One region of the Streptomyces sp. NPDC002467 genome, then DNA from elsewhere that is predicted to be linked to it. Evidence: riboswitches for the same ligand, from Rfam matches in the RefSeq annotation. Region 1 holds a riboswitch; the other holds the start of a gene.
What was found. Region 1 has a riboswitch for S-adenosylmethionine ahead of thrC (threonine synthase). Riboswitches for the same ligand answer to the same signal wherever they lie in the genome.
Positions count from the first base shown of each region.

Region 2: linked by a shared signal. The riboswitch ahead of ACFYYJ_RS22410 (aminotransferase class V-fold PLP-dependent enzyme) and the one ahead of thrC (threonine synthase) in region 1 are both predicted to bind S-adenosylmethionine.

Region 1 is NZ_JBIARJ010000013.1:46,234-50,437, forward strand. Features, by position in the region: gene ACFYYJ_RS25415 (trehalose-6-phosphate synthase) at 1-753, opposite strand, end outside; gene ACFYYJ_RS25420 (glucosyl-3-phosphoglycerate synthase) at 820-1,770, opposite strand; SAM riboswitch class I at 1,956-2,108, shown strand; gene thrC (threonine synthase) at 2,126-3,400, shown strand; gene ACFYYJ_RS25430 (MoaD/ThiS family protein) at 3,433-3,711, shown strand; gene ACFYYJ_RS25435 (cold-shock protein) at 4,133-4,204, shown strand, end outside.
Region 2 is NZ_JBIARJ010000010.1:259,546-263,749, forward strand. Features, by position in the region: gene ACFYYJ_RS22405 (ferredoxin) at 1-433, opposite strand, end outside; gene ACFYYJ_RS22410 (aminotransferase class V-fold PLP-dependent enzyme) at 470-1,843, opposite strand; SAM riboswitch class IV at 2,088-2,204, opposite strand; gene trpD (anthranilate phosphoribosyltransferase) at 2,312-3,376, opposite strand; gene ACFYYJ_RS22420 (cytochrome bc complex cytochrome b subunit) at 3,540-4,204, opposite strand, start outside.

The sequences.
Region 1 (4,204 bases):
GTCCACGTCCGTGAAGCGCAGTGCCGAGCCCGACCGCTGGTGCTGGACGCCGCGGCGGCGGTCGCCGCCCGGCAGCGCGCCCCACGCGAGGCCGATCTCGTCCTCCGTCTCCGCGCCGCCGATGAAGGCCGACGCCCAGGACCAGGTGTGGAAGCCGAGCCGGTCCGCGCCGAGCATCCCCCACGTCAGCTCGGAGCGGATGTCCTGCGGCAGCATGTCCAGGTACTCCGGCGAGGCCCACGGCGTGTGCGTGAAGTGCGCGATCCGCAGGTCCGGCCGCAGCTCGCGCAACTGCCCCGGGACGAGGGCCAGGTGGTAGTCCTGGAGCAGGACGCACGCCCCCTCGGCGGCCTCCTCGGCCAGCGCGGCCGCGAAGGTGCGGTTGTAGGAGACGTAGGAAGCCCAGCGGCGGCGGAACCCGGCGTCGAAGACCGGCTCGCGCGGGACGTCGTACAGGTGGTGGTGGGTGAACCACAGCACCGAGTTCGCGATGCCGTTGTACGCGTCGTCGTAGACGGTGGGGTCGATCTCCAGCATGCGGACGCCGGGCTCCGAGACCCCCTGGCGGACGGCCTCCCTGTCCGCGTCCGACAGGGCCGCGCAGATCCACAGGGCCTCCGGCTGCTCCGCGAGGGCCGCCGAGAGCCCGGAGACGAGACCGCCCCCGCCGCGCCGGGCGCTGAGCGTGCCGTCGGCGGCGAGGGCGTAGGACAGCGGGCCACGGTTCGCCGCGACGAGTACCTGAGAAGCCATGCGGCACACCTAGCCCGGCCGGGTCCCCCTCAAACCATGCGAAACCTCACGCAGCCTCACGCCGCCTCACGCCACGCGGCGCAGCGCGTACTCCTTGACGCCCAGCATCGGCGGCCGTTCCTCGGTGTCCACCGGGTGGGTGTGCGGGACGAATCCCTCCGGGCCCCGCTCGAACTGCGTCAGCTCCGGACGTACGAGGTGTCCGCGCGAGAGCCGTACCAGGGCCGTGCGGTAGATCGCCGCGGCCATCCGGCCGAGCGCCTGCCCGTCCTGGTGGCGGTGCACGCGTACGCCCACGTCGACCTGGGCCAGCGCGTCCAGCCCGACCGTGTGCAGCGCGTCCACCAGCAGCCCCAGCTCGACGCCGTACCCGACGGGGAAGGGGAGGCGTTCCAGCAGGGAGCGCCGCACGGCGTACTCGCCGCCCAGCGGCTGCACGAAACCGGCCAGCTGCGGCCAGTGCAGGTTGAGGAGGGGGCGGGCCACCAGTTCCGTGACCCGGCCGCCCTGGCCGGGGGCGTCCCCGAGGGGGCGGTCGTACATCGCCTTGACGAACTGCACGTCCGGTTCGGTGAGGAGCGGTCCGACGATCCCGGAGACGAAGGTGGCCGAGAAGTCCCGCAGGTCGGCGTCGACGAAGCAGACGATGTCCCCGCTGGTCGCCAGCAGCGAGCGCCACAGCACCTCGCCCTTGCCCGGCAGCGCCGGGATCCGCGGCAGGATGTCGTCGCGGTGCACCACCCGGGCGCCGGCCTTGGCGGCGACCTCGGCCGTCCGGTCGCTGGAGCCCGAGTCGATGACCACCAGTTCGTCGACCAGCGGGACCGGCAGGCCCTCGATCAGCTCGCGCCGGATGACCTCCACGATCGTCCCGACCGTCGGCTCCTCGTCGAGCGCGGGCAGGACCACGCTGACCGTGGTGCCCGTCGCCCGTTTCCGGTCGAGCAGCTGGTCGAGCGGTCGGTCGGCGGCTGACCAGGAGCGGTCTGCCAGCCAGCGCTCCACCTCTTCCAGCACCCTCAGCACTCCCTGCGTTTCGGCGTTATGGTGCGATATGTGATCCATCTCGCGGTTCGGACAGCAGTCTCACCCGCCCGGACCTTCGGTTACAGTCTTGAACAACGCGAAGGACCGCCGCATGCCGGGGGTCCCCGCGAACAAACGCACCGGCGCGCCATAGAGCGCGTGTGCCGGTGCCATACCGCTCATCCAGAGGGGCAGAGGGACACGGCCCGTTGAAGCCCCGGCAACCCTCCAGTCGGTTCTCGCGATGCGATACGCATCCCGCGGGGTCCCCGGCTAGGGAAGGTGCCAATTCCGTCTCATGGCGAAGTGCGCCATGGGGAAGATGAGGAGAAAGGGCCTCGCCATCATGGCTGCACAGACTGTCGCCACCTCTGTTGACCTCGGACCCGCCAACGGTCTCTCCTGTCGCGAGTGCGGCACCCGCTTCGAGCTCGGTCCCATCTTCGCGTGCGTCGAGTGCTTCGGACCGCTGGAAGTCGCCTACGACCTTCCCACCGGTGACCCGGAGGCCCTGCGCGCCGCGATCGAGGCCGGCCCGAACAACATCTGGCGCTACGCGCCGCTGCTGCCCGTCCCCGCGGACGTGGCCTCCAAGCCCAGCCTGAACCCCGGCTTCACCAAGCTCGTCGACGCGGCCAACCTGGCCAAGGAGCTCGGCGTCACCGGCAAGCTCTACGTCAAGGACGACTCCGGCAACCCGACGCACTCCTTCAAGGACCGCGTCGTGGCCATCGCCGTCGAGGCGGCCCGCGCGTTCGGCTTCACCACGCTCTCCTGCTCCTCCACGGGCAACCTGGCCGGTGCCGTCGGCGCCGCGGCCGCCCGCGCCGGCTTCCGCTCCTGCGTGTTCATCCCGCACGACCTGGAGCAGGGCAAGGTCGTCATGGCCGGTGTCTACGGTGGCGACCTGGTCGGCATCGAGGGCAACTACGACGACGTGAACCGCTTCTGCTCCGAGCTCATCGGCGACCCGCTGGGCGAGGGCTGGGGCTTCGTCAACGTCAACCTGCGCCCGTACTACGGCGAGGGCTCCAAGACCCTGGCGTACGAGATCTGCGAGCAGCTCGGCTGGCAGCTGCCCGACCAGATCGTCATCCCGATCGCGTCCGGCTCCCAGCTGACGAAGATCGACAAGGGTCTGCAGGAGCTGATCAAGCTCGGCCTCGTCGAGGACAAGCCGTACAAGATCTTCGGTGCCCAGGCCGAGGGCTGCTCCCCGGTGTCCGCCGCCTTCAAGGCCGGCCACGACGTGGTCCGCCCGCAGAAGCCGAACACCATCGCCAAGTCCCTGGCGATCGGCAACCCGGCCGACGGCCCGTACGTCCTGGACATCGCCCGCCGCACCGGCGGTGCGGTCGAGGACGTCAACGACGAGCAGGTCGTCGAGGCCATCAAGATCCTCGCGCAGTCCGAGGGCATCTTCGCCGAGACCGCGGGCGGCGTGACCGTCGGCGTCACGAAGAAGCTCATCGAGAACGGGCTGCTCGACCCGACGCTGACCACCGTGATCCTGAACACCGGTGACGGCCTCAAGACCCTGGAGGCGGTGGCCGCCGACAGCGGCCAGACCGCCACCATCCGCCCGAGCCTGGACGCGTTCCGCGCCGCCGGCCTGGCCTGACCCTCCCCCTGCACCGGAAAGGCAGTAGCGCCATGAGCGTCAACGTCCGCATCCCCACCATCCTGCGCACCTACACCGCCGGCGCCGCCGAGGTGACGGCCGAGGGCGCGACCCTCGCCGAGGTCATCGAGTCGCTGGAGAAGAACCACCCCGGCATCGCCGCGCGCGTCCTGGACGACCAGGGCAAGCTCCGTCGCTTCGTGAACGTCTACGTGAACGACGACGACGTGCGCTTCGAGGGCGGGCTGGAGGCGGCGACGCCGGACGGCGCGGGCGTCTCGATCATCCCGGCCGTCGCGGGTGGCTGCTGACCGGCTGCGGGACCGGCTGTCCGGCGGGTTGCCGACAGGATCTCCATAAATAGAATTGCCCCCTCCGCTGAAAGCGGAGGGGGCAATTCTGCTTGATTGGGCACGGTAGAGTTGGGGAAGTCCCCTCCGCGGTTCTTGCCCGGCGCATATGAACGGGTCGCGTGAGGGTCGACATCTGGTCAATGTGCGGGTGCGGTATGGGGCTTTGGCGAGATATGTCAGGCCCGAGTTGCCCTCGAATATGCCAAATTTTCACTTCATTTCAATGTATCTGGGTGTCCAGATTTCTCGTCGGATTGACCTGTTGCAGACAGCATCCGCGCAGATACATTCAGCCTCGGTCGACGCGTTCCGACGCAAGTTCTGACCCGGTAACGCGAAGTGCGTTCCCGCGCAAGGGCCAGTAATAGGGGAGTTAGGCATGGCTCAGGGCACCGTCAAGTGGTTCAACGCGGAGAAGGGCTACGGCTTCATCGCGGTCGACGGTGGTGCG
Region 2 (4,204 bases), on a different contig from region 1:
CGCGGTACTCCGCCCGCTCCGACGTCGCCCACGCACCCCAGCCCACGCCCACGGCCCACTCCCGGACCCTCCCCCGCTCGCGCCACCAGTCGCGGACCAGCTCGGGGGTCCAGTGGAGGTCGCCGTCGTGGTTGTAGCCGAGGAAGGCCTCCTCCGTGGCGGCCAGGTGCAGGTCCCGCACCTCCTGCGGGCCGCGGGGCTGGCGGTAGACGAACTCCTGGCCGTACCGGTCGTCGTACAGGACGAGGTCCGGCGCGTGCAGCCGCCCCGTCAGGCAGGTGTCGGTGTCCGCCCCGTAGAAGGGGCCCGGCACGCCCAGCCAGTTGCGCTGTTCCCACCGGCCCGCCCAGGGGCCGGTGACTCCGTGGGCGGTGGCGAACGCCGGGTCCGGCGCGAGGCCGGTCAGCGTGGGGATCGGATCCCAGTAGGTCACGGTCCTGGTCCTGGTCCTGGTCCTGGTCCGGCCCGCTCAGACGGCCGGGACGCAGCGGCCCTCTTCGGTGCGGTACTGCCACTTCGCACCGTCCGTGACCAGTTCCTTCACCGCGTGGACGAAACGGTCCACGTGCTCGTCGGGGGTGCCCGCGCCGAAGCTCACCCGGATGGCGTTGAGGGACCGCTCCCCCGGTGCCGCCTCCGGCGCTCCGCACTCGCCCTGGGCCTGCGGCTCGCTGCCCAGCAGGGTGCGGACCAGCGGGTGGGCGCAGAAGAGGCCGTCGCGGACGCCGATGCCGTACTCGGCCGACAGGGCCGCGGCGAAGTGAGAGCTGTTCCAGCCGTCCACGACGAAGGAGATGACGCCGACGCGCGGGGCGTCGTCCCCGAAGAGGGACAGGACGCGGACCGCCGGGACCTCGGCCAGGCCGGCGCGGACCTTGCCGATGAGTTCCTGCTCGCGGGCGACCAGCGTGTCGAAGCCGGCCTCGGTCAGGGCCCGGCAGGCGGAGGCGATGGAGTAGACGCCGATGACGTTCGGGGAGCCGGCCTCGTGGCGGGCGGCCGTGGTGTGCCACTCGACGTCGACGCCGCCGTCCTCGCGCCGGGCGACCTTGCGGGAGGCGCCGCCCCCGGCCAGGTACGGCTCGGCCTGCTGGAGCCAGTCCGCGCGGCCGGCGAGCACGCCCGAGCCGAACGGCGCGTACAGCTTGTGGCCGGAGAAGGCGACCCAGTCCACGTCGAGGTCCTGGACGGAGACGGGGTGGTGCGGGGCCAGCTGGGCGGCGTCCAGCACGATCCGCGCGCCGTGGGCGTGCGCGGCGGCGGCGAGTTCCTTCACCGGCCACAGCTCACCGGTGACGTTGGAGGCTCCGGTGACGCAGACCAGGGCGGGGCCGTAGGGCTCGCGGTCGGCCAGCGCGCGCTCCAGGGTGGCGACGGCCTCGTCCGGGGTGCGGGGGGCGTTGAGGTAGGTGACCTGCGCGTTCGTCCACGGCAGCAGCGAGGCGTGGTGCTCGGTCTCGAAGACGAAGACCTGGCAGTCGGCGGGGAGGACGGCCGCGAGCAGGTTCAGCGAGTCGGTGGTGGAGCGGGTGAAGACCACCTGGTCGGAGGGGCGGCAGTCGAGGAACTCGGCGACCGTGGCCCGGCTCTGCTCGAAGAGGTCGGTGGAGAGCTGCGAGAGGTACCCCGCACCGCGGTGGACGCTGCCGTAGTAGGGGGCGTACGCGGCGACGTCGTCCCAGACCCGCTGGAGGGCGGGGGCGCTGGCCGCGTAGTCGAGGGCCGCGTAGGTCACCTCGCCGCCGGTGACGAGCGGGACGGTGACGTCACGGCCGAGGACCGCGAGCGGCTCGGAACAGGCGGGGTCGACGGTGGCGGCGGCAGCGGCGGTGGCGGCGTTCAGGGTCGCGGACATGGCGGTATCTCCCGGCAGGCAGGGCGGAATGGCTTCGGTGTGCCCGTACGCGGGTACGGCGGCGCTGCGGCCGTCCGGGGTACGGGAGAGACCTCGGAGGAGAAGTGGGGGCGTACGCGGGTATGCGGAAACGACCCTGATCCGAGGGTTGAAGAAGGGGCGGAGTCGCCCTATCGCATTCGCTTGCTCACGGAAAACGCTCCTCGATAGACCAGGACCCCTGGTTTCGAGGGATCCGCGCTTGCCGTAGGCCTTGCTGCCTACGACCTGGTCATCACCCGGGGCACCCCGCCACGGAAGGAGGGTTGCCGGACAGCAAGCCGGGGCCTAAACGCTGTCACTCGTGACCTGATCCGCATCCTGCCACAAGATCGATCGAATGCAAGACCCCGGTCCACATGCTGGACCGGGGTCGTCGCTTTCACGCCGTTCTCGCGCAGCCCTGCTGCGGCGGACCTACCTGTTGGTGGCCGTCACCCATCGCTCCAGGGCGGCCCGCGCCGAACCCGAGTCGATCGACTCGGCCGCACGGGTGATGCCGGCCGCGATCTCCTCCTCCAGCGTGCCGGTGCCCGGGTCGAGGGCGACCAGCGCCGCCGCCGAGTTCAGCAGCACCGCGTCGCGGACCGGGCCGGTCTCGCCGGCCAGCAGCCGGCGGGCGACGTCCGCGTTGTACGAGGGGTCCGCGCCGGCCAGCGCCGAGACGTCGACCAGGTCGATACCGACGTCGCGCGGGTCGAAGGACTGCTCGGCGACCTTGCCGTCGCGGACCCACCAGACGTGCGAGGTGGCCGTGGTGGTCAGTTCGTCCAGGCCGTCGTCACCGCGGAAGACCAGCGCGGAGGAGCCCCGCTCGGCGAGCACGCCCGCCACGATCGGGGCCACCCGGGGATCGGCGACACCGGTGGCCTGGGCCCGTACGCGGGCCGGATTGGTCAGCGGGCCCAGGAAGTTAAAGGTGGTGCGGATGCCCAGTTCCTTGCGGGCGGCAGCCACGTGCCGCAGGGCCGGGTGGAACTTGACCGCGAAGCAGAAGGTGATGCCGGCTTCCTCCGCGACCTCCACGACCCGCTCCGGGGTGAGGTTGAGGTTGACGCCGAGCTTCTCCAGCACGTCCGAGGAACCGCTCGCGGAGGACGCGGCGCGGTTGCCGTGCTTGACGACCTTCGCGCCGGTTCCGGCCACCACGAGCGCGGACATCGTGGAGATGTTCACCGTCTTGGCGCCGTCGCCACCGGTGCCGACGATGTCCACCGTGCGGCCCGGCACCTCGATGAGGTTGGCGTGCGCGTACATGGCCCGTACGAGACCGTTGATCTCGTCGACCGTCTCGCCCTTGGCCCGCAGCGCGACCGCGAAGCCGGCGATCTGGGCGTCGGTGGCCTCTCCCCGCATGATCCGGTCCATGGCCCAGGCGGTGTCGTCGGCGCTCAGGTCCCGGCCGGTCAGCAGGGCGTCGAGGACGCCCGGCCAGCCGCGGGCCGCCACGCTGTCGCCGCCCGCCGGGGTCACAACGTTCATGGTCCGCTCCTGCTGCTCGTCAGAGATCCACGTCGAATGGGAAGGGCTTCAGCCTATCCAGCCCCGGGGACGGCAAAGAGCCCCGTCCAGACACTGGACGGGGCTCTCGCCGTGGCGACACCAGGACTGACCGAAATCAGTCCCTCATGCGGTCAAGCGGGGATCAGTGGTGGCCGTGGCCGGACTGGATCTCCTTGAACTCCTCCGCCGTGGGCTTCATGATCTGGTTGCCCTCGGCGTAGAGGCCCTTGCTGAGCTTCGCGCGCAGCTTCTCGCCGGCCTTCACCTTGCGCTCGACACCGTTCTCGTCGACCGTCGGGCCGATCTCGATCGGCTTGTACTGCTCGTGCGAGGTGAGCTTGTGCAGCTGGCCCTGCGGCAGCGGCTCGTGGACCTCGACGAACTCACCGTGCGGCAGACGCTTGATGATGCCGGTCTCGCGACCGTGCAGCACCTTGTCGTGGTCCCGGCGCTGGAGGCCGAGGCAGATCCGCTTGGTGACGATGAAGGCGACGACCGGGACGACGAAGAAGCCGATCCGGACGAACCACGTGATCGAGTTGATCGACAGGTGGAAGTACTGGGCGAACATGTCGTTGCCGCCGCCGATGAGGAGCACGATGTACTCCGCGATCCAGGCGACACCGAAGGCCGTACGGGTCGGGACGTTACGCGGGCGGTCCAGGATGTGGTGCTCGCGCTTGTCGCCGGTGATCCAGGACTCGATGAACGGCCAGACGGCGATCGCACCGAGCACCAGCGGGAAGAGCAGCAGCGGGATGAACACGCCCAGGACGAGCGTGTGGCCCCACAGGTTGATCTCCCAGC